DNA from 4 places in the Brevibacterium atlanticum genome. Region 1 is predicted to be linked to each of the others. Evidence: riboswitches for the same ligand, from Rfam matches in the RefSeq annotation. Region 1 holds a riboswitch; each other region holds the start of a gene.
What was found. A riboswitch is a leader RNA that binds a small molecule or an ion and turns the genes downstream of it on or off. The one in region 1 is predicted to bind thiamine pyrophosphate.
Positions count from the first base shown of each region.

Region 2: linked by a shared signal. The riboswitch ahead of GUY23_RS05500 (ECF transporter S component) and the one ahead of thiC (phosphomethylpyrimidine synthase ThiC) in region 1 are both predicted to bind thiamine pyrophosphate.
Region 3: linked by a shared signal. The riboswitch ahead of thiM (hydroxyethylthiazole kinase) and the one ahead of thiC (phosphomethylpyrimidine synthase ThiC) in region 1 are both predicted to bind thiamine pyrophosphate.
Region 4: linked by a shared signal. The riboswitch ahead of thiO (glycine oxidase ThiO) and the one ahead of thiC (phosphomethylpyrimidine synthase ThiC) in region 1 are both predicted to bind thiamine pyrophosphate.

Region 1 covers NZ_CP050152.1:613,307-618,945, forward strand. The annotation lists gene GUY23_RS02685 (TRAP transporter permease) at 1-940, shown strand, start outside; gene GUY23_RS02690 (TAXI family TRAP transporter solute-binding subunit) at 994-1,986, shown strand; gene thiC (phosphomethylpyrimidine synthase ThiC) at 2,274-4,154, opposite strand; TPP riboswitch at 4,150-4,258, opposite strand; gene GUY23_RS02700 (M18 family aminopeptidase) at 4,574-5,639, opposite strand, start outside.
Region 2 covers NZ_CP050152.1:1,268,561-1,274,199, reverse strand. The annotation lists one part of gene GUY23_RS05510 (IS5 family transposase) at 135-506, shown strand; one part of gene GUY23_RS05510 (IS5 family transposase) at 508-1,047, shown strand; gene GUY23_RS05505 (universal stress protein) at 1,500-2,447, shown strand; TPP riboswitch at 2,494-2,602, shown strand; gene GUY23_RS05500 (ECF transporter S component) at 2,624-3,253, shown strand; gene GUY23_RS05495 (ABC transporter ATP-binding protein) at 3,253-4,875, shown strand; gene GUY23_RS05490 (energy-coupling factor transporter transmembrane component T family protein) at 4,868-5,639, shown strand, end outside.
Region 3 covers NZ_CP050152.1:3,117,415-3,123,053, forward strand. The annotation lists gene thiD (bifunctional hydroxymethylpyrimidine kinase/phosphomethylpyrimidine kinase) at 1-316, opposite strand, end outside; gene thiE (thiamine phosphate synthase) at 313-1,116, opposite strand; gene thiM (hydroxyethylthiazole kinase) at 1,113-2,027, opposite strand; TPP riboswitch at 2,015-2,148, opposite strand; gene GUY23_RS13950 (sugar ABC transporter permease) at 2,373-3,584, opposite strand; gene GUY23_RS13955 (ATP-binding cassette domain-containing protein) at 3,581-4,405, opposite strand; gene GUY23_RS13960 (substrate-binding domain-containing protein) at 4,556-5,639, opposite strand, start outside.
Region 4 covers NZ_CP050152.1:1,735,277-1,740,915, reverse strand. The annotation lists gene GUY23_RS07710 (sensor histidine kinase) at 1-826, opposite strand, end outside; gene GUY23_RS07705 (DedA family protein) at 979-2,292, shown strand; gene GUY23_RS07700 (ketopantoate reductase family protein) at 2,246-3,235, opposite strand; gene thiE (thiamine phosphate synthase) at 3,232-3,915, opposite strand; TPP riboswitch at 3,927-4,030, shown strand; gene thiO (glycine oxidase ThiO) at 4,020-5,204, shown strand; gene thiS (sulfur carrier protein ThiS) at 5,201-5,458, shown strand; gene GUY23_RS07680 (thiazole synthase) at 5,460-5,639, shown strand, end outside.

The sequences.
Region 1 (5,639 bases):
CGTCTGGGACGTATTCTACGGAGCGCTGTCGACGGGAATCCGCTCCGTTCTGCCGGTCACCAGCGTGTGCGCGGCCGCCGGGATCATCGTTTCAACGATCACGAAGACCGGCCTCGGCCAGGTCATCTCCGACATCCTCATCAGAGGTGCGCAGGCGTTTTCGACCGATCCGACGGTCGTTCTGGTCCTCACCTGCATCTTCGCCGCCGTCGCCGTGACCGTTCTGGGCCTGGCGGTGCCGGTGACCGCCTCCTTCATCATCAGCTGGGTCATCGTCGGCCCCGCGCTCATCACCCTCGGCGTCCCCGAGGCGGCGGCCGCGATGTTCATCTTCTACTACGCCGTCCTCTCCGAGGTCTCTCCGCCGACCGCGCTGGCCGCGGTCGCCTCCTCGGCGATCACCGGCGGCCGCGTCATCGCCACGATGTGGCAGGCGTGCAAGTACGCGATCCCGGCCTTCCTCGTTCCGCTCGCCTTCACTTTCACCCCGGAAGGTGCCGCTTTGGTCGCGCAGGGCGGGTTCGTCGGCGCAGTGTGGACCGGTGTCGTCTCGGCCTTCGCGGTGGCTGCGCTCGCCGCCGGAGCGGGCGGATGGATCATCCGCCGCGCCGGCTGGCCCGAGCGGATCCTGTGCTTCATCGCCGCCGGAGCGCTGCTCTACCTGCAGCCGCTGTCGATGATCGTCGGATTCGCCGCCCTCGTCCTCGCCGTCGTCATCCATCTGGTCATCCGCCGAGGCGGGGGTGCGGTGGCGGGGGACGCGACGTCCGCCTCGGCGGGGGATCGCAGTGCGTCGGCGGGCTCGGCGACGGGGACCGACTCAACGGCCGCCTCGGCGAGGGTGATGACGAACTCCGACGGCCACCTCGGCGACGGGGACGACGAACTCAACGGCCGCCTCGGCGACGGGGATGACGAACTCAGACGACACCTCGAATGAACCGCCCTCGGCCGGATCACCGGTCGGGACCAACTGAGAAAGGGACGAAGTCCATGAAGCGAACGAAGATGTTCACGATCGCCGCGGCAGCCCTGGCCGCGGTGCTGACCATGAGCTCGTGCGGCGGCAAACGCGAAGCCGAACCCGCTGCCGAGGGTGGGGACGGCTGCACCGCCGCCTCGGGACAGATCACCATCGCCACAGGCAATTCGACGGGTGTGTACTACGTGCTCGGCGGTGGTCTGGCGCAGGTGATCTCGGACAACACGGACCTCAAGGCGACCGCCTCGGAGACCGGTGCTTCCGTGCAGAACCTCCAACAGCTGGCCAAGGGCGACTTCGACATCGCGTTCTCGCTGGCCGACACGGCCGCCGACGCGGTCTCCGGAGACGCGGACTTCAAGGAGGCCGAGGACATCTCAGCGCTGAGCCGCATCTACGACAACTTCACCCACGTGGTCGTGCGCAAGGACGCGAAGATCGAGTCGGTGGAGGACTTCAAGGGCAAGACCATCTCGACGGGATCGCCGAAATCCGGCACCGAGGTCATCGCCAACCGCCTCATCGAATCCGCCGGGCTCAAGGACGGCGACGTGACCAAGCAGCGCCTCGATCTGTCGAAGACCGTCGACGGGATGAAGGACGGCACGATCGACGGGATGGTGTGGTCTGGCGGCCTGCCGACTGCGGGCATCACCGACCTGTTCACCTCGAACGGAGGCGACGTCGAATTCCTCGACATCTCCGACCTCGAGGACAAGATGAAGGAGATCAACCCCGTCTACGAGGTGGCCGAGATTCCCGGCGACACCTACAAAGGCGTCGATACCGTCAAGACGATCGTGACCCCGAACGTGCTCATGGTCCGCAACGATATGGACGAAGGCACCGCCTGCGCCCTGACGAAGCTGATCTTCGACAAGCAGGACGACTTGGTCAAAGTCCACGCCGCAGCGAAGGAGATCAGCGCCGACACCGCCGAACCGCCCGAACCGATCACCCTGCACCCGGGATCGCAGAATGCCCTCGACGAGCTGAACAACTAGGGGGAGGTCGGCAGCGCAGCCGCTCGCTCAAGGCGCAGCGCGGATGTCGATTGGTGCTCCTTTCGGCATCCGCGCTGACGCTTGAACGACGGTGGCGAGGCTGGGCGTGCTGCGGTACGGGCGTATATCCGCGCTGCGCCTTGAACGACGATGGGATGAGCGTCGTTCAAGCCTCGGCGCACATTTCGATTCGTGCGCCGGTCGATAGGCGCGCTGCGCCTTGAACGGCGGCGCCGAGGCGATCGCCATGTGATGCGGTCGCAGCGCGCCCCGGCCGAACTCCGCGTTCAGACCTCGTCGGGGCCGACTGTCGGTTCGGGGAGGTAGACCTTGCCGCCCGAGGCGAGGAACTCGCGGCTCTTCTGCTGCATTCCGGCCAGAGCCGCCTGCGCCTCGGCGCTGCCGTAGGTGTCGCGGATGTCCTGAGAGATGCGCATCGAGCAGAACTTCGGACCGCACATCGAACAGAAGTGCGCGGTCTTGGCCGGTTCCGCGGGCAGCGTCTCGTCGTGGAACGCCTCTGCGGTCTCCGGGTCGAGGCCGAGGCCGAACTGATCGCGCCACCGGAACTCGAACCGCGCCTTCGACAGCGCATCGTCCCTGGCAGTCGCGCCGGGGTGGCCCTTCGCGACGTCCGCAGCATGTGCGGCGATCTTGTAGGTGATGACCCCGGTCTTGACGTCGTCGCGGTCGGGCAGGCCGAGGTGCTCCTTCGGGGTGACGTAGCAGAGCATCGCCGTGCCGTAGCGGGCGATCTCGGTCGCCCCGATCGCCGAGGTGATGTGATCGTAGCCGGGCGCGATGTCGGTCACGAGGGGACCCAAGGTGTAGAACGGCGCCCCGTGGCACAGCTCCTGCTGGCGCTCGACGTTCTCGCGCACGAGGTGGAGCGGAATGTGCCCTGGCCCTTCGACCATCACCTGGACGTCGTGGGCCCACGCGCGTTCGGTGAGTTCGGCGAGGGTGTCGAGTTCGGCGAACTGGGCGGCATCGTTGGCGTCGGCGATCGAGCCTGGCCGCAGTCCGTCGCCGAGTGAGAAGGCGACGTCGTAGCGGGCGAAGATCTCGCAGAGTTCGTCGAAGTGCGTGTAGAGGAAGTTCTCCTCATGATGAGCCAAGCACCAGCCGGCCATGATCGACCCGCCGCGGGAGACCATCCCGGTGACCCTGTTGGCTGTGAGCGGGACGTAGCGCAGCAGCACACCGGCATGCACGGTCATGTAGTCCACGCCCTGCTCACACTGCTCGATGACGGTGTCTCGGTAGATCTCCCAGGTCAGAGCGTTCGCATCACCGTCGACCTTCTCCAGCGCCTGGTAGATCGGGACCGTGCCGATGGGGATGGGGGAGTTGCGGATGATCCACTCCCGGGTGGTGTGGATGTCGTTGCCGGTCGAGAGGTCCATGAGGGTGTCGGCACCCCACTTCGCGGCCCATCGCAGCTTCTGCACCTCCTCGGCGATGGAGCTGGTGACGGCGGAATTGCCGATGTTCGCGTTGATCTTGACGAGGAATGCCTTGCCGATGATCATCGGTTCGGACTCGGGGTGGTTGATGTTGTTCGGAATGATCGCACGGCCAGCCGCGAGCTCCGAGCGGACGAGCTCGACATTGCACTGCTCGCGCAGGGCGACGAAGCGCATCTCCGGGGTGATGACGCCTTGGCGGGCGTAGTGCATCTGGGTGACCGTCCGTCCGGGCTTGGCACGGCGGGGAACCGGTTTGCGACCTCTCCACTGCTGCGAGGGCGCACCTCGGCGGACGGCGGCGCGTCCGTCATCGGCGATGAGGTGGCCGCGGGCCTCGTAGGTCTCGCTGTCGAGGCGGGAGTCGATCCAGGGGAACCGCAGCGCGGGCAAGCCCTCCTCTGGGACGCTGCCCGGCCCGACGGTGCGGTAGACCTCGACGGGGTCGTTGGCCAGTCCGTTGGAGTCGTCGAGTTCGATGCGGGTGACGGGAACGCGGATGTCGTGCTCGGTGTCCTCGAGCCACGCCGGGGAATGGGTCGAATACTGCTCGAGGGTGCACGATTCGCCGGCCGAGGATTCCTCAGTGCTGCGATCGGAGATGTTGCGCGTGGTGGCGTCTTCCTGCAGGGCTTCCTGCAGAGCAGGCGAGTTGCGTGAAGCAGTGGCTGGGACGGATGTTTCAGGGGTGAATGCAGTCATCTGCAGTCCTCACTTCCTACGCCGGTATCAACCGGATCAGGTTCTACGGTCTCGGACGATCCAGTCCGATCTCAGCCCTTGCAGTGGGCTCCCGTGGGGTCGTGCAATTCGTATCACGACTGCTGTGGTGAGGACAAACTCGGCGCCGTGGGCCGGGCGCGGGAGAAGAGCTGAGCGGAGTGAGGTGAGTGGTCTGGACTTCCCTCATGGATGGGCGAGGAAGCGCGTTAGGCGAAGTTCGTTCGGTCCGCGCAGCTCGATCAAGGCGCGGCACGCTTATGGAGCTGTGCACCGGTCGACAGATGCGCTGCGCCTTGATCGACGTTGGTGGCGCGCAGGGCGGTCGAGGGAAGGGCACATTTCCGCGCGGCGCCTTGAGGAGCCGCGCGAGCGGGTGCGTGTGCGAAGGCGCCGCGTGGTCAGGCTCCCTGGAGGAACGTCCTTGCGACTGCGCCGAGGGCGACGACGTCGGAGACCGCGACCATCTCGCGGGCCGAGTGCATCGAGAACAGCGCCGGCCCCACATCGACGGTCGTCATACCCAGACGGGTCGCCGTGAGCGGACCGATCGTCGATCCGCACGGCATCGCATTGTTCGACACGAAGTCCTGGTGCTCGACCCCGGCCGCCGCGCACGCCCGCGACCACACCGCCGTGCCCACGGCATCCGTGGCATAACGCTGCTGAGCGTTGAGCTTGAGCAGAGGACCGCCGCCGAGGCAGGGGCGGACATGCGGATCGTGCCGTTCCGGATAGTTCGGGTGGGCGGCATGCCCGGCGTCCGAGGACACGCACACCGACGCGGCGAGAGCGGCGAGGTAGTCGCTGCGCGTCGAGTTCGGCAACAGGGAGGCGATGATGCGTTCGGTGACGTCGGCGAGGAAGGGTCCACACGCACCTGAGCGCGAGTTCGACCCGATCTCCTCGTGGTCGAAGGCGGCGAACAGGGCGATGGCGTCGAGACCATCGGCGTCAACGTCGGCCAACGCACTGACACCGGCGTGGACGGACAGGAGGTTGTCCAACCTCGGCGAGGCGAAGAACTCCTCACGGGCACCGAAACGGCCCGGCTCCTGGGCGGGGATCGTGTAGACGTCGTGTCCGACGACCGACTCAGGATCCACCTCGGCGGCGGCGGCGAGGAGGTCGATGACATCGGCCTCGGCGAGATCGGCCAGGCCGATCACCGGAGCGGTGTGGCGCTGCTTGTCCAAGGTCAGACCGTCGTTGACCTGCCTGTCGAGGTGGATGGCCAACTGTGGGATCCTCGCGATCGGACCGGTGCGGGCGAGCACGACACGCCCGTCGGCGAGGCTGAGGCGCCCGGCGAACGCGAGCTCGCGGTCGAGCCACGAATTCAGCAGCGGTCCGCCGTAGATCTCGACGCCGACCTGGCGCACGCCCTCGGCGATGTAGTCCTCGCCGGGTTTGAGTTTGAAGGCCGGGGAATCGGTGTGGGATCCGAAGACGCGGAACCCGGGGACA
Region 2 (5,639 bases), 660 kb from region 1:
GAGCAGAATCATTCCTCACCCCCGTATACGGCTGAGGGGTCTACTTCGCAGTGTCGAACAGCTCTCGGCATGAAGATCGGGCAGCTAGGGCGTGTCTCCTTTATTGACCATTCCAGGACTGGCACGGTGGAGACGTGACTACACAGCAACGACACCGAGTCTTCACTGATGAGCAGTGGGAGAAGATTGAACCACTTCTGCCCTCGAATGTCGGCAAGAGAGCCCGACCATTTGAGAACAATCGCCGAATCGTCGAAGGAATCGTCTACCGCTACCGGGCCGGCATCGCCTGGCGCGACCTGCCACGTGAGCACTTCGGGCCCTGGCAGACAGTATGGAAACGCCACCGCCGCTACGCCGCCGACGGCACCTGGGACCGAGTCTTAGCTCGGGTGCTTTCCGATGCTGATGCTGCCGGTGACATCGATTGGAACATCTCCGTCGATGGCACCATCAATCGTGCTCACCAGCACGCGACGAACACGACCCGCCCTGACCAGGACACAGGGGGCTACGTCGAATTACAAGAATCTGCCTGATTCGGAATGTGAACCCGCCGGGCACGGCATCGGTCGCTCACGTGGTGGGCTGACGACGAAGATCCATCACGCCGTCGACGGCAAGGGTCGACCTTTGGCTGTCGTGGTCACCGGCGGACAGCGTCACGACGGGGTGATCCTGCCGCAGGTCCTGGCTGATATCCGAGTACCGCGGGCTGGCGGTGGTCGTCCTCGCACGTGTCCGGACGCCGTTCTGGCGGATCGCGCTTATGGGTCCAAAGGCAACCGCGACTACCTGCGTTCGCGCGGCATCCGGGCGATGATCCCGGAGAAAAAAGACCAGATCGCGACCAGGAAGAAGCGCGGCAGCAAAGGTGGCCGGCCGCCAGTGTTCGACGCCGGTGTCTACCGGAACCGCAACGTCGTGGAGCGCTCGTTTGCCTACGTCAAGCAATGGCGGGGGTTAGCGACGAGATACGACAAGCTCGCCATCACGTATCGAGCGGCTGTCGTGATCAGCGCGATCCTGACATGGCTCCGCCAATAAAGGAGACATGCCCTAGTCCAGCGTTGACACTGTTACGCAAAGGCGAGCGCCATAGCGCGAGGAGATAAAGAAGCCCCCCTGATCAGCATTCGCTGATCGGTGGCATCGCCAAGCCGCCTGCGGGAACCGAGCCCCGGACCTCTTCATTCTGGCGGCCCATCCACTTGAGCGGACACTAAAAGTCCACGAGAGCTGACGAAATGACTGGCTGACTCCCGAGGAGACCCTGCGCACGGATATCACCAGCGAGCTGTGCCACGGCCAGGAGTTCATCCTCAAGACCGCACTCACCCACCTCGGCTTCCCGATCTGAGACGCAGGGTTCCACCCCCGCGCATTTTTCTACACGTCGTAGAATCGCGTTGGTAGACTGGAGGTGACGCGGACGATACCGCATATCGGGGCCGTCGTCGGCGTTCAGGGTTGGCCAGGCCCCGATCGAGAGGTCTGCGATGTCTGCCCAGTCCCGCCAAGCCGAAGCACGTCCCACCGAAGCACGTCCCACCGAGTCGGGTCTCAACCGCGAACTCGGGGTCCTCGTCGGATTCGACGGCTCCGAACTCGCCGCCCAGGCTGTGCGCTTCGGAGCCGCCGAAGCACGGAGCCGGTCCATCCCGCTGACCGTCGTCACCGCGTATGCGCTGCCGACGATGATCTACCCGAACATGGCCTCCATCCCCAACGAACCCGAAGACGACCGGGCGAAGAGGGCAGCGGAGGAGACCCTCGCCGAGGCGGTCGAACTCGTTCGCGATCACCCGGGTGAGAAGAGCTTCCGCACTGCTCCCGGCGACGCCGCCGGGGTGCTCGTCACCCTCAGCTCATCAGCCGAGATCGCCGTCGTCGGCGCCCGCGGCCGCGGCGGCTTCATGGGGCGCGTCCTCGGTTCGGTGTCCACCGCCCTTCCCGCGCATGCGCACTGCCCGACCATCGTTGTGCCGCACCACGCCACGGCCATCGATGCCGCCGACGGTCCCGTGATCGTCGCCGTCGACGGTTCGGACACGGGCCGGGTCGCGATGTTCACCGCGGCCGCCGAGGCTGCCGTCCGCGGGGCGGCTCTCGAGGTCGTCGCGGTGCTGCCCGCCGGTGAGGAATGGCTCTATTGGTACCCCGAGCTCGAACTCAGCTCCGAGGTCACCGGACGCCGACAGAAGCAGATCGCCGCCGGGCTCGAGAAGGAGGCTACCGAGCTGGGTGAGCAGTTCCCGGACCTGCCTGTGTCCGCCTCGGTGCCGGTGGGCGATCCCAAGGAGGTCCTCGCCGATGCCAGCGGGCGCGCACGGCTGCTGGTCATGGGCACCCGCGGGCGTGGGCGGATCAAGTCCGCCCTGCTCGGCTCGGTCTCCCGCGGTGTCCTCGACCATGCTGCAGGCCCGGTGATGGTCGTTCCCAGCTGAGCGGTCATCGGCACCTCCGCACGTTCGCTGCCCTGTTGTACAGTGGTGGCTACGACAGGGGAGCGCCGTCAGGGGCGCTGAGAGTGCAGAAGAAGCTGCAGACCCTCGAACCTGATGCGGTTAGCACCGCCGAAGGAAGTCGAGACTCTTCACCCCTCCTTGCATGAGGAGGCACAATGCCGAGAACCACCACGTCCGATCGCACAACGGCTGCCGCACCCGTCCACACTTTGGCGCCGAAGACGAAGTCATGGCGGGTCGTCGACTATGTCACCACCGCCGTGCTCGGCATCGCCGTCGGGCTGGTGTTCTGGGTGCTGGCGCTGAGCTGGAAGGTCCTCGAACTCGCGTTCCAGGCGTTCCCGCCCTCGATCGGCCTCATCGCGGGACTGTGGGTCCTCGCCGGTCCTCTGGCCGGCGCGATCATCCGCAAGCCCGGTGCGGCCCTGCTGTGTGAACTCATCGCGGCCATCGTCGAGGCTGTCCTCGGATCCCACTTCGGGGCCACCGTGCTGCTGTCGGGATTCCTGCAGGGCCTCGGTGCCGAACTCGTCTTCGCCGCCTTCGGCTACCGGCGGTTCACTCTCTGGGTCACTTCGCTGTCCGGGGTGTTGGCTGCGGCGTTCATGGCCGTGAGCGAGAACATCATGTACAACGCCGAATGGCAGTTCGGCTTCCAGGCGGCGTACGCGGTGTGCGCGATCATCTCCGGTCTCGTCATCTCCGGCATCGGCGCCTGGTTCGCCTACCGCACGATTGCGAAGACCGGGGCGCTGAGCTCGTTCGCCTCCGGCCGTCTGCGCTGATGGCGCTGCCGATCACGGCGCGCGGGTATGCGTGGACGCACGCCGACCGTGACACTCCTGCCGTCGGTCCCCTCGATCTCGATATCGCCGCGGGCTCGACGGTCCTGCTCCTCGGCCCCTCGGGGGCGGGGAAGACGACCCTGCTGCACGCGATCGCCGGAGTCCTGCCCACCGAATCCGGGGAGGCCGCCGGTGAGCTGCTGATCGGCGGTGCCGTCCCGGACCCGCGCCGAGGTGACACCGGGATTGTGCTCCAGGATCCCGAATCCCAGGTGATCTTCTCCCGGGTCGGCGATGACGTCGCGTTCGGGATGGAGAACCTCGGCGTGCCGGCACGTGATATCGAGGTCAGGATTCCGGCGTCGCTGGCTGCCATGGGCCTCGACCTCCGCGAGGATCGCCCCACCGCTGCCCTGTCCGGCGGGCAGAAGCAGCGCCTCGCTCTGGCCGGCATCCATGCGATGTCGCCCGAGGTCATCGTCCTCGACGAACCGACAGCGAACATCGATCCCGAATCCGCCCCGAGCGTGCGGGATGCGATCCTCGCCCTCCGGGCCGCCACCTCGGCGACGATGATCATCGTCGAACATCGGGTGGGGCTGTGGCTCGAGTTCGTCGACACCGTCATCATCCTCGGGCGCGAGGGTGTAGTGGCCCAGGGCGCACCACGCGAGGTCTTCGGGGACCCGGACCTGGCCGGGCTGCTGCGTGAGGGTGGGATCTGGGTGCCCGAGGATCCCGAGGCCGCCGAGGTGGCCGCCCAGGCCTCGGTCACTCGGCTCCCCTCCCCTGCGGGCGCACGGGCCACCTCAGCGGCTCCCGGTGAGGTGCTGTTGCGCACGCGCGACCTGGGCGTCGCCCGGCCCGGCGCGAAAGTACCTGCGGCCACGGGCATCGATCTCGACATCCGTGCCGGTGAGGCCATCGGAATCGTCGGTCCCAACGGTGCCGGGAAGTCGACGACGGCGCTCACGCTCGCCGGACTCATTCCCGAGTTCACCGGTGAGGTCCTCGCCGAGGTGGGCCTGCGGGACGGGGCCGGTCGCCGAGGCGGGGCGAACCATGCCCGCCCGTATCGGTGGCCCTCGGCCTACTTGGCTCCGCGCATCGGGATGGTCTTCCAGGAGCCCGCGCATCAGTTCCTCACCGCGAGCGTGGCCGCCGAACTCGAGCTCGGCCCCAGGCTGGCGGGCTGGTCGGCCGGCGCCGTCGAGTCCCGGGTGACCGAACTGCTCGAGGTGCTCGGCCTCGGCGATCTGGCCGAGGCGCATCCGCACAGTCTCTCCGGCGGGGAGAAGCGCCGGCTCTCAGTCGCGGCGATGCTCGCCCCGCGCCCGGCGGTCCTCATCGTCGACGAACCGACGTTCGGTCAGGATGCGCTGACCTGGGCCGGCCTCGTCGAACTCTTCCTCGATGCGCTGACCGGAGGGGCGGCGGTGGTCGCGGTCAGTCACGATCATGGCTTCCTCGATGCCATCGGTGCCCGCAGGATCACCCTCGGCGCAGCTGTGGAATCGTCCGCCGCTTCGTCCGAGAGTGCTTCCGCTGCAGGTGTGTCCGCCGCTTCATTTACGCGTGTGCCGGGTTCCCGGAACCAGGTGAGAGGTGAGCGCGTTGAGTGACCGAAGTGCCACCGCCGAGGCGGCCGCACCCGTCCAGGATCCCGGCCAGCTCATTCCCATGGTCAGGTCGACGGCGTTGGTGCGGTGCAATCCGCTGACGAAGATCGTCGTGCCCCTCGTGCTCATGGTCGGGGCGCTGCTGAGCATCGATCTCGTGTCCGCCGGCGTCGTCCTCGCGTTCACCCTGCTCAGCCTTCCTGCCTCGGGTCTCGACCTTGGGGCCGCGCTTCGGCGGCTGTGGTTCCTGCCGGCCGGTGCCCTGCTCGCGGCGTGGGGCACGGCGATCCTGGCGGAGAAGACCGGTGCCGTGGTCGTCGACTTCGGCCCGATCCTCATGACAACCGGGTCCTTGGGGGCAGCCTCAGCGATCTTCGTCCGTGCTCTGGCCCTGGCGACTCCGCTCATCGTGCTCGCCTCGACGATCGACCCGCGCGACCTCGCCGATGCACTCATCCAGCACGTGCGCTTGCCCGAGGTCGTCGTCATCTCCGTATTGGCCGCGGGCAGGCTGCTCGGGCTGCTCGTCAGCGAGTGGCAGGTGCTGTCGATGGCCCGGCGGGCTCGCGGCGTCGCCGGAGGATCGCTGGCACGGCGCATGGGAAGCCTGTTCGGCGGTGTCTTCGTTCTCCTCGTCGTCTCCATCAGGCGGGCGACGACGCTGGCGATGGCGATGGAGGGCCGAGCGTTCGGACGACCAGGTCGGACGTGGCGCAGGCGCTCGACGTTCGGCGCCCGCGATCTCGTGGTCGTGGTGTCGGCGGTGG
Region 3 (5,639 bases), 1.7 Mb from region 1:
CGGTGTAGAAGCCGAGCTCGCCCTCGGCGGCACGGGCGACGATGAGTTCGACGAGGGACCGAGTGCTGAGCATCCCGGACTTCGTGGCGTCGACCGGCATATCGGTCAGCACGGAGTCGAGCTGGTCGGTGACGAAGTCATCATCGATCGGGTAGACCCGCGACACCCCGTGGGTGTTCTGCGCGACGAGGGCAGTGATGACGGTCGTGCCCAGGGTCTTCCGTGCGGTGAACGTCTTGAGGTCGGCGTGGATGCCGGCGCCGCCGCTGGGATCGGTGCCGGCGATGGACAGGGTGATCGGCGGGCGCGTGCTCATGACTGGCGGCCCTCGGGTGCGTCAGTGTGCGAGGACGAGTCACTTCCCGTGGCCGCCTCATCACCGTCGGCGAAGGCCGCGAGCAGCGCTTCGGCAGCTGCTGTCGGATCGTCGGCCGTGCAGATCGCGGAGACCACACCGATGCCGATCAATCCGCGTCCGCGCAGCTCAGAAGCTCGATCGAGGCTGATCCCCCCGATCGCGACCGCCGGGATCCCGGCCTCTGTGACGAGTTCGCCGAGGCGGTCGGGTCCGATCCCCTCGGGCGCGTCGGCCTTCGTGGTGGTGTCAAAGACCGGTCCGATGCCGACGAGGTCGACGACGCCGGAGTCGCGGGCCGCGGCGAATTCGGCGCTGTTCGCGGCCGAGAGACCGATGAGGGGTGCGGGACCAAGGGCGGCGCGCACCTCGGCGACGGTGGCATCACTTTGGCCGACGTGGATGTGGATGTCCTCGCCTTCGTCGATGAGCCGGCGGGCCACCTCGACGCGGTCGTTGAGGACGACGGGCACGGTGCGGTCGGTATCGCGGGTGGCGGTGTCGACAGCGGCGATGACCTGGCGGGTGAGCGAGTAGAAGTCCCCGTCGTCGATGACCTTGTCGCGGACCTGGACGATGCCCACTCCCCCGGCGACGGCGGCCTGCACGGTCTCGGCGACGGTGCGGCCGGCTGCTGCGCACTGGGCGGTATCGGTGACGAGGTAGAGGCGGGTGTCGATGCCGGCGAAGCGGTCGGTCACGCTTTCATCCGGCCCGGTGCCGTGCACGCTGTCGGCAATGTGCGCGGGTCCGGCGGTCATGCTTGGACGCTTTCGCCGGCATCGAGGGTGCTGAGGCTCATCCGTGCCTGCGCAAGCTGGTCGCCGGTGACGGCATGGAGTGCGTCGAGGAAGTTCACCGAGTAGCTGCCCGGTCCCTTCGCCCCGTCGGCGGCGAGTTCCCCGGCGACCGCGAAGTGGGCGTGGGCGGCGACGACGGCTTCGAACCTCGCCGAGGCAGCTCCACCGTCGGTGGTGTGTTCACCTGCGTTGACGGCTGAGGCGTCGGCATCGGGATCGGCCAGACCGCTGCGGGCGGCGGCGAGGTAGGCGACGGTGACGGCGCCGAGGGAGCAGCCGGTGCCGATGACCAGCGGCATGAACTCGTGGCCCCCGTCGATGCGGGCGACGTGATCGGTACCGTCGATGTGAGCGACGACGGCGTCGGTGGGTCCGGAGACCGCGACGATGGCACCGGTCGTTCGCGACAGCTGAGCCGCGGCGGGGAGGACGGCGTCGACCTCGTCGGTGGAGTCGACTCCGCGTCCACCGAGGCCGACTCCGGCCAGGGCGGCGATCTCGGAGGCGTTGCCGCGGATCGCTGTCGGGTGGTCGGCGGCGGCGCGGCGGATGCGGGAGGTGCGGAAGTCGACGGCGCCGACGCTGACGGGGTCGAGGACCCAGGGCTTGCCGGCGGCGTTCGCGACGTCGATGGCGGCATCGGCGGCGAGCAGCTGATGGTTCGAAGCTGTGCCGAAGTTGATGAGGACGCCGCTCGCGATGCCGGCGAACTGACCGGCGTCGGCCTCGTGGTCGAGCATCGCCGGAGAGGCACCGAGCGCCAGAAGCACGTTCGCGCTGAATTGCTGCACGACGGTGTTCGTGATGCATTGGATGAGCGGGTTGGACGCACGCAGTCGTGCGTTGGCAGAACGCAGGTCGAAGTCAACCATGACGATCCCTTCGCTAGTATGGCCCAGATCAGGTTCGATGGGTGTTCTCTCAGCCTCGGTATCCTCCGTGCGCAGCTGTCTGGTGCGAACGGATCCTCATGAGGCACCCCATGTCATTGGCTCCGACTGTATCAGCCCGTCCGAAGCACGGCGACCACGTGCCTCGCACCCACTCCCAGTTGACCTATCGTCCTGAAGCCACTTCACCGACCGCTCAAGTCAGCGACGCTGTACCGCGCTGTGCACACACAGCCGGCGAGCGGACCCTGTCGTAGCGGGACCACCCCGTGCTGGGGGTGGTCTCACCGCAACAGGGTCCGCTCGAAAAGAGGCAGTGGCGACTGCCTATCCCCGACCCACGTACCTCTGACCGCGGCGACTGAGCGCGTCGATGACGACGGCAGTGAGCAGGACGAGTGCGGTGATGATCTGCTGCGCATCGGAGTTGAAGCCGATGAGGTAGAGACCGTTGTTGATCGCACCGACGACCAGGGCACCGAGCACTGCCGCCCACGCGGTTCCGCGACCACCGAAGAGCGAGGTGCCGCCGATGACTGCCGCGGCGATCGCATTGAGCAGGTCCTGCGTGCTCACCAGCGTCGATCCCGCGTTCGTCGTCACACCGGTCTTGATGAAACCGAACAGTGCGGCCAGGACTCCGGCGGCCATGAATACGCTGATGCGCACCCAGGTCACGCGGATGCCGGCGCGGCGGGCGGCCTCGACCTTGCCGCCGACGGCGTAGATGGAGCGGCCGTAGCGGGTCTTGCGCAGCACGAGGTCGATGACGATGGCGATGACGATCATGAGGAAGAACGGCATCGCGAGTCCGAAGTCCTGGTTGACGAGGATGAGGAACCCGAAGACGATCGCGGCCAACAGCACGATGCGCACGATCACAGACGTCCAGCTCGGGGCGTCGAGTCCCTCGCTGTGCCGACGCAGCTTCGAATAGATGATGCCGGCACCGAAGCCGATGATCGCGATCGCTCCGAACACATACGCCCAGATCGCCGGGAAGTAGAAGCTGGCGAAGTCGAAGGCGAAGGTGTCCGACATCGACAGGTTCTTCTGCGTGCCCAGGGTCGTCAACGTCAGACCGGTGAACGCGAGCAGACCGGCCAAGGTGACGACGAACGCCGGGATGCCGACGACGGCGAAGAACCAGCCCTGGATCGCACCGACGACCAGTCCGAGCAGCAGCATGATGATCAGCGCGAGCGCCGGCGGCACACCTTGCCTGACGACGAGCACACCGAGCAGCGAGGCGGCCAGTCCGCCCAGCTGCGCCAACGACAGGTCGATCTCACCGAGCAGCAGAATGAGGTTGATGCCCAGCGCCAGGATGGCGAGGAACGCCACCTGAGTGGAGAGGTTGACGAGGTTGGCCGGCGAGATGAAGTTGGAATCGGCCGATTGGAAGACGATGACGATGACGACGAGGGCGAGGATGACCGGGAACGATCCGAGCTGACCCTCTTTGACGCGGCGGACGAACGTGCCCACGATGCCTTCGGAGGAGATCCGTTCGTCGGTGATGAAGGAATTGCGGGTCATCGGCGTTCACCCCTTCGTGCCGCGCGCTTGGTCACGACGTTGTCGCTGGCTCCGGTGATCGCGGCGACGAGCACGTCGGTGCGTTCGTCACCCGGGAAGTCACCGGCGTCCTTGCCCAGGCGCAGCACGTGCACCCGATCGCACACGGCCTGCACGTCGGCCATGTTGTGGCTGACGAGCAGCACTCCCAGGTCGCGTTCCTTCAGCCTCTCGATGAGGTTGAGCACTTCGGCGGTCTGTGCCACACCGAGGGCGGCGGTCGGCTCGTCGAGCATGACGAGGGAGGGTTCGCCCAGCAGCGAGCGAGCGATCGCGACCGTCTGACGTTGGCCGCCGGACAGCGCCGCGATCGGGACCCGCACGCTCGGGATCTTCGCCGACAGGCTGCGCAGCAGCTCCCAGGATTTGGCTTCCATGGCCACCTCGTCGAGCACGCCTCCGCGGGTCTTCTCGTGCCCGAGGAAGAGATTGGCGACGACGTCGAGGTTCTCGCACAGGGAGAGGTCCTGGAACACGGTGGCCACTCCGGCCCTCTGCGCGTCCTTCGGTGAGGAGAATTTCTGCGCGACACCATTGATCTGGAGTTCGCCTTCGTCCGCGGCGTGGACGCCGGCGATGACCTTGATCAGTGTCGATTTTCCGGCGCCGTTGTCGCCAACGAGGCCGACGACTTCGCCGCGGCCGACGGTGAGGTTGATGTCGGTGAGGGCCTGCACGGCCCCGAAGCGTTTGTTGATTCCGCGCAGTTCGAGCACGGTGTCGCTGCCGCCGCCCGGTGTCCGCGAAGTCGCGGGTGCGGGGTCGGGTGTCTCAGATGTCATCTGTTCCTACTTGTCACTGTCGGTGGTCCGACTCTGGGTGGTCCCGGCTGCCGGCACCGTAATGGGCGCCGGCAGCCGGGACGGTCATGTCGCCTCTGCAGCGCTGGTGAGCCTGGTCGGATGCAGAACGGACTCAGCTGCAGCGCCGGATCATTTCACTCCGGCGTCTTCGCAGAGCTTCTCGACGCTTCCGGAGCAGATGTCGTCGGCCTTGATCTGATCACCGACGATGTCCTTGATGTTGTCCTTGGTCACGACCTCGGCCTCGACGAAGTCCGTGGGGGTGTCCTTGTAGGTCGTTCCCGCACCGACGTCCTCCCCTCCCGCGAGAGCGACTGCGGCCTTCGCCGCGAATTCGGCCTGCGGTGGGATCGACTTGTAGATCGTGGCGAACTGATCGCCCTTGAGGATGTTCTGCAGCCCGTCGACCTCGGCGTCCTGACCGGTGACGACGGGTTCGACATCGGCCTTCTTCGTCGCGGCGATGACACCGCCGGCGGTGCCGTCGTTGGCCGAGTAGATCGCGATCGGCTTCTCTCCGCCTCCCTGCAGCTGACCTTCGACCCACTGACGAGCATCGTCGGGGTTCCAGTCGAGGGTGTCGTGGCTGGCGGCGATGTCGACGCCGGCATCCTTGAGTGTCTCTTCGGCACCGGCCTTGAAGTCCGCGGCGTTCGGGTCCTTCGGGTCGCCGTTGACCATCCACACCGGACCCGACTTCGGGTCGACGCCGGCGTCCTTGAGTCCGTCGAGGACGGCCTGGCCCTGCAGGTTGCCGATCTTCTTGTTGTCGAACGAGGTGTAGTAGTCCGCGCCCTTGAAGAAGCGGTCGTAGGAGATGACCGGGATCTTCTTCGCTTCGGCCTTCGACAGCGCCGAGGACACCGCTGAGGCATCGACCGGGTCGAGCACGATCGCATCGACGCCTTCGGTCACCGCGGCTTCGAACTGCTGTTGCTGCTGGGTCGCGTCCTGGTTCGCGTTGCGGTATTCGATCTTCGCGTCCGGGTTGGCCTCGGCGACGTACTTCTCGAAGTTCGGCTTGTCGAGCGATTCGTACCGAGTGGTCTTCGACTCGGGCAGGAGCAGCGCGATGGTGACGTCTCCGTCGGCGCCGGAGCCGCTGTCGGCTTCGTCGTTGCCCTGGCCCTTCTGATTGCCGCAGCCGCTGAGCGCGAGAGCGCCGATCGCGACCGAGGCACCGAAGAGGGCCAGCTTCTTATGGGACTTAAGG
Region 4 (5,639 bases), 1.1 Mb from region 1:
GGGCGGCGATCCGTTCGAGAACGGGGCCCAGTCCGCGTTCGTCCAGGGCCGTGGGGTAGACCCGCCACGCGACCTCGCGCATCTCATCGATGAGGTCCTGGGACTGTGCGAGCGCGTCATCGAGCAGACTCTGCGTCTTCACCGGGTCGCTTGCCCGCTGGGCACGAGCGATGAGCACGGAGAGGGACACGACGTTCTGCTGCACTCCGTCATGGAGGTCGCGTTCGATCCGCCGCCGTTCGTCGTCGATGGCCAGGACCACTCCCCTCCGGGTGGTCAGCAGCTCCGTGATCCGGGTGTGCAGGGCGAAGGGACGAGCCACCTCGGCGAAGTTCGCATCGATGCGACCGTGCATCCAGTTCGCCGCTTCGGCGAGCGCGATCGCCCCGATGAGGTTCGCCGCCCCGTAGAGGACCCCGACGAAGAGGGTGGGCTGGGAGATCGTCCACATGTCGAAGCCGATGTCGACGGCGCCGCCGATGAACAGCCCCTGGATCAGGGAGCCGAGGGTCACGACGAGGAATCCGCTGAGCAGGTTGAGTGTCGGGATGATGGCCACACCGGCGATGAGTCCGTTGTACAGGAGAAAGCGGCGCTGCTGCGGGGGATCTGAGAGGACGAGACCGAAGCCGCAGGAATGTCGAGCCAGCTCCCAGCCGCGGACCCGCGCGGCGAGTCCCGATGATGGAGAGAAGACCGCAGCGACGAGCACCGGCAGGAACAGCAGTCCGCCCCACAGCACGCCGAGCAGCGAATGAGCCCACCGGGTGGCGAGCATGCGCGATTCGCGGGGAATGCGCGCAGTCAGTGAGCTGGGCCAGGGCATGGATCGATCGTAGCAACGCGCCTCCTGCGCTCACAGGGGTCAGACCGCAGACTCGACTTCCGGTTTTCCGCAGAGGTGTCCCCGGTCGTTCGTCAGCGCCGTACGCTCGACCGCATACCCCCACTTCGGCGAAGTCCCTAGCGTGGATGAGTATGGATCTCGCATTCGAGCTGCTCTCCGACGTCCTCACCTCGCCGTGGGTCTACCTGCTCATCGCCGTGGCGGCGAGCCTCGATTCTCTGTTGCCCGTCGTCCCTTCGGAGACGCTGCTCATCAGTGCTGCCGCCTTCGCTGCTTCCGGCATCCCTCATCCGACCGGTCTCGTGCTCGCCGCTGCGGTCGGGGCCCTGATCGGGGACCTGGCCGCCCACCTGGTCGGGAGGTTCGCCCGGTCGCGCATGAGTCGGTCGCGAATTCACCGGATACGACCACCGCAGCCACGACCACAGCGGGCACGGTTGCAGTGGGCACGACTGCAATGGGCGCGAGTGTCGAAGCGGGGCGCGGTGATCGCCGAGACGGCCCGGCCCGTCTTCACAGACCGCGGCGATTCCGCTCTCATCGCCGGTCGCTTCATTCCCGGGGGCCGCACACTGACGACGATCGGTTCAGGGATGCTCGGGTTCCCGCTCCGGAGGTTCCTTCTCTGGGACGGAATCGGGTGCCTGGTCTGGGCAGTCTATTCGACAGGGATCGGAGTGCTCGGAGGCACGGTGTTCGACGATCAGCCGCTGCTCGGCGTCGCCCTCGGCATCGGCATCGCGCTGGTCATCACGGCGGCGGGAGAGGTGTTCCGGCGTCTCCGTTCCAGTAGGACTCGACGGCCCACGGTCCGACAGACCACCGCCCGAATCGACATGGCCCGGAGCCGAGATGGCATGATGGAGACGATGTCGAATACGCATGTGTGGTACGTCAGCTACGGATCGAACATGGCCCGCGATCGCCTCGCCTGTTACCTGCAGGGCGGTCGGCCGCCGGGTGCGCACGTGACCTATCCGGGTGCCAGGGACCAGACTCTGCCCCGCAAGGAGGCCGGAGTCGAACTGCCCGGCCGCATCTACTTCGCCGGTGCCTCGACGGTGTGGGGCGGCGGGATGGCCTTCTACGACCCGGCTCTGCCCGGGCCGACCCCGGCCAAGGCGTATCTCATCACAGCCGAGCAGTTCGCCGACGTCGCGGCGCAGGAGATGCATCGCCGACCGGCACCCGGCAGCCCGCTGGAGACTCTCGTCTTCGACCTGCCCGTCGGTGCCTCGCATTCGCTGGGCCCCGGAGGCTACGAGACGCTGCTCGTCGTCGATGACGTCGACGGTGTCCCCATGGTCACGTTCACTGCCCCTCACGGTTCGGCCGAGGTCGAGCACACTCAGCCCAGCGAACCGTACCTGGCGATGCTGCGCACCGGAACAGCCGAGGTCAGGGACGGCGCAGCGCTTCCCCGGCCCGCAGCTGCACAAGGGTGAGATCGAGCAGCGGAGTGTCGACTCCCAGGTCAGCGGCCTTGCGCGCCAGATCGCCGAGGATGTGCTCGGCTTCGCTGGGCAGACCGGCCGTGACATCTCGGTAGAGGGATGACGTGAATGACGAGCCCTCACCGGTGAGCATCGAGACGGTGGCGACATGAGACTTCTCGGACACCGCGTGACCGGCCGCTGCGGCCACAGCCTCAAGCTCGTCGATGATGCGCAGCACATGGTCGTGCCCGCCGGCCGACATGATCGCGCCGACCGGTGCCCGGAACAGGCAGGTGACGACTCCGGCGGCGGCGATGAAGATCCACTTCTCCCACAGCCCGCCCGTGATGTCGTCGATGACCTGGAGTCGGAAACCCGGCACGTCGAGGACGGCGGCGATCGATTCGGGCACTTCTCCCCCACCGAAGTCGCCGATGGTCATCGCGGACATGTCCGTGAGCTGGTGGACCGCATCACCGTCGATGGTGCCGACGATCTTGACGAGTCCGCCGAGGACCTGCCCGGGGTAGTCCTCCTGCAGCCGATCGATCTGAGCCATACCGTTGAGGAACGGAATGATCCGCGTCCCCGCACCGACGGCGGGCCGGATGTCGGTGAGGACCGAATCGAGGCCGCCCGATTTGACTGCGATGAGCACGAGATCAAAAGTGCGCGGATCCTCGGCGAGTTCGGCGGCGGTGACCACCTCGACGGTGTTCGTCCGGTCGTTGCCCGGTGAGACGAAGCGCAGACCGTCGGTGCGGATCCGCTGTGCCTTCGCCTCCCGCAGCAGGAACGTCACCTCGCGACCGGCTTCGAGCAGGTAGGTCCCGAATGCCCCGCCCGTGGCTCCGGCACCGGCGATGAGGATGCTCGGCCCGTGCGCGCCCAAATCGTTCGCGTCCTGTTCGCCCGTACCCGTGCCGGTGCTGCCCTCGATGGTGTCGTTCATTCCAGTTCCTCCTTGAGTTCCCGTGCGGCTTCTGCGGGATCGCCAGCCGAGGTTATCGCACGCACCACCACGGCGCGCGTGGCGCCCGCCTGTCGGATCTCGTCGAGGCGTTCTCCGACCGCGACGCCGCCGATGGCGAACCACGGGGTGCGCGACGAGGCGGCCACCGTGCTGAGCAGGCCCGTGCCGACGGCGGCGCGGCCGGGTTTCGTCGGGGTCTCCCATACGGGGCCGACGCAGAAATAGTCGGTCTCCGGATCCGCATCGGCGGCGAGAGCCTGCTCGTGCGAATGGGTGGAGCGGCCGAGGAGGACGTCGGGTCCGAGGACGGCCCGCGCCTGAGCACTGGTGAGGTCGCCTTGCCCGGCGTGGAAGACGTCGGCTCCGGCCAGCAGGGCGACGTCGGCACGGTCGTTGACCGAGAAGAGCTTCCCGTGCCGGGCCGCAGCGTCCTTGAGCACGTCGAGGGCTGCGATCTCTTCTCTGGCTTCAAGCGTCTTGTCGCGCAGCTGGATGATGTCGACTCCCCCGGCATAAGCGGCGTCGAGGAATTCGGGCAGATCGCCCTGGGCGGTTCTGGCATCGGTGCACAGGTACAGTCGAGCTTCGGCCAAACGGGCGTCCCGCCAGGCTCGCCTGGATTCGGAGCCTGCGGTGTGCGGTGGAATATCGAAGGTCATGGTCATAGAGTAGAGGAGTTCGCGGGAGCCTCCCACTGAGGCTGAGAGGGCGTAGGAGCCGACCGTCAGACCTGATGCGGATCATGCCGCCGGAGGGAGAATCCATGCATGTCATCGTCGTGGGCGCCGGAATCATCGGCCTGGCGACAGCGTGGCACCTGCGCAGCCTCGGTGCCGGTGTCACCATCATCGATCCTGCTCCTGGTCAGGGAGCCAGCCATGCGGCCGCGGGGATGCTCGCGCCCGCCGCCGAGGTGGTCTGGGGTCAGTCACCCCTGTACCCGTTGATGCGCGCATCGGCGCAGATGTATCCGTCGTTCGCCGCCGAGGTGGCGAGCGCGGCGGGTGCGGATCTCGGGCTCACGGACTCGGGAACCCTGGTGTGCGCTGGGGACCGTGCCGATCTGCAGGCTCTCCGTGAGCTGCGCACCGCGCAGACCGCGGCAGGATTCCCCACCGAACTCATCACCGGATCCCGCGCCCGGGAGCTCGAACCGGCGCTGTCGCCGTCGGTGGCCGGTGCCGTGCGCATCCCCGACGACCAGTCCATCGACCCCAGGAGGACGACGGCCGCCCTGCTGTCCGTCGTCTCGGACACGACCGTCCGCCGGCAGGTCACCCGGCTCACCCGTCGAGACGGAGTCACCGTGGGCGTCGAGTTCTCAGGCGGCGACGAGCTGACAGCCGACCAGGTCGTCATCACCGCCGGGACCGAGGCTGCCGCGATCACCGGCATGCCGCCCCTTCCCCTGCGAAAGGTGTGGGGTGATGTTCTGCGTCTGCGGGCACCGGCCGCACTCACCCCTCTGCTGCACGGCACGGTCCGCGGACTCGTCAACGGTCGACCGGTCTACATCGTTGCTCGTGATGACGGGGAACTCGTGCTCGGAGCGAGCTCCCGGGAGGACGGCCGCAGCGGCACCGATGCCGGAGCCGTCCACCGGCTCCTCCAGGACGGTCAGCGCCTGGTCCCCGGCATCCTCGACTGCGAGATCACCGACATCACCACGCGTGCCCGCCCCGGTTCGCCCGATGACCTGCCCATCGTCGGTCGCATCGACGAGGGCTGCCTCGTCAGCACCGGGTATTTCCGGCACGGCATCCTGCTCGCCCCGCTGGGCGGACGGCTCGGTGCCGAACTGGCCATGGGGCTCACCCCCGACTGGATGCCTGCAGGAGGACTCGCGTCCGTCTCCCCCGCGCGCTTCTCTGACGGACCGTCGTCTGCCGACTCGACCTCTGACCCATCAATCCTCCACCCAACGACCCTGTACAGGAGCACATCATGACCGACACTGCGCACGCACCGACCATCGTCGTCAACGGCGACGAACGCGAACTGGGAGGAACCACCTCGGTGCTCGACCTCGTCGCCGAGGTGATCGGACGGGAACTCAGCACTGAGGGGACACCGGCGGATGGAGGTCGCCTGGGCATCGCCGTGGCCGTCGACGGCGAGGTCGTCCGCCGCGGACGCTGGGCCGATTTCGCATTGGCCGACGGGCACGCCGTCGACATCGTCACCGCCGTGCAGGGAGGCTGACATGACCTGGACGATCGATGACGTGGATCTGACCTCTCGCCTGGTCATGGGCACGGGTGGGGCGAGCTCGCTGAGCATCCTCGAAGATGCGCTGGCAGCCTCGGGCACCGAGCTGACGACCGTAGCGATGCGCCGCTTCGACGCGGCCGCCGGTGATTCGGTGTTCACCCTGCTGCAGCGT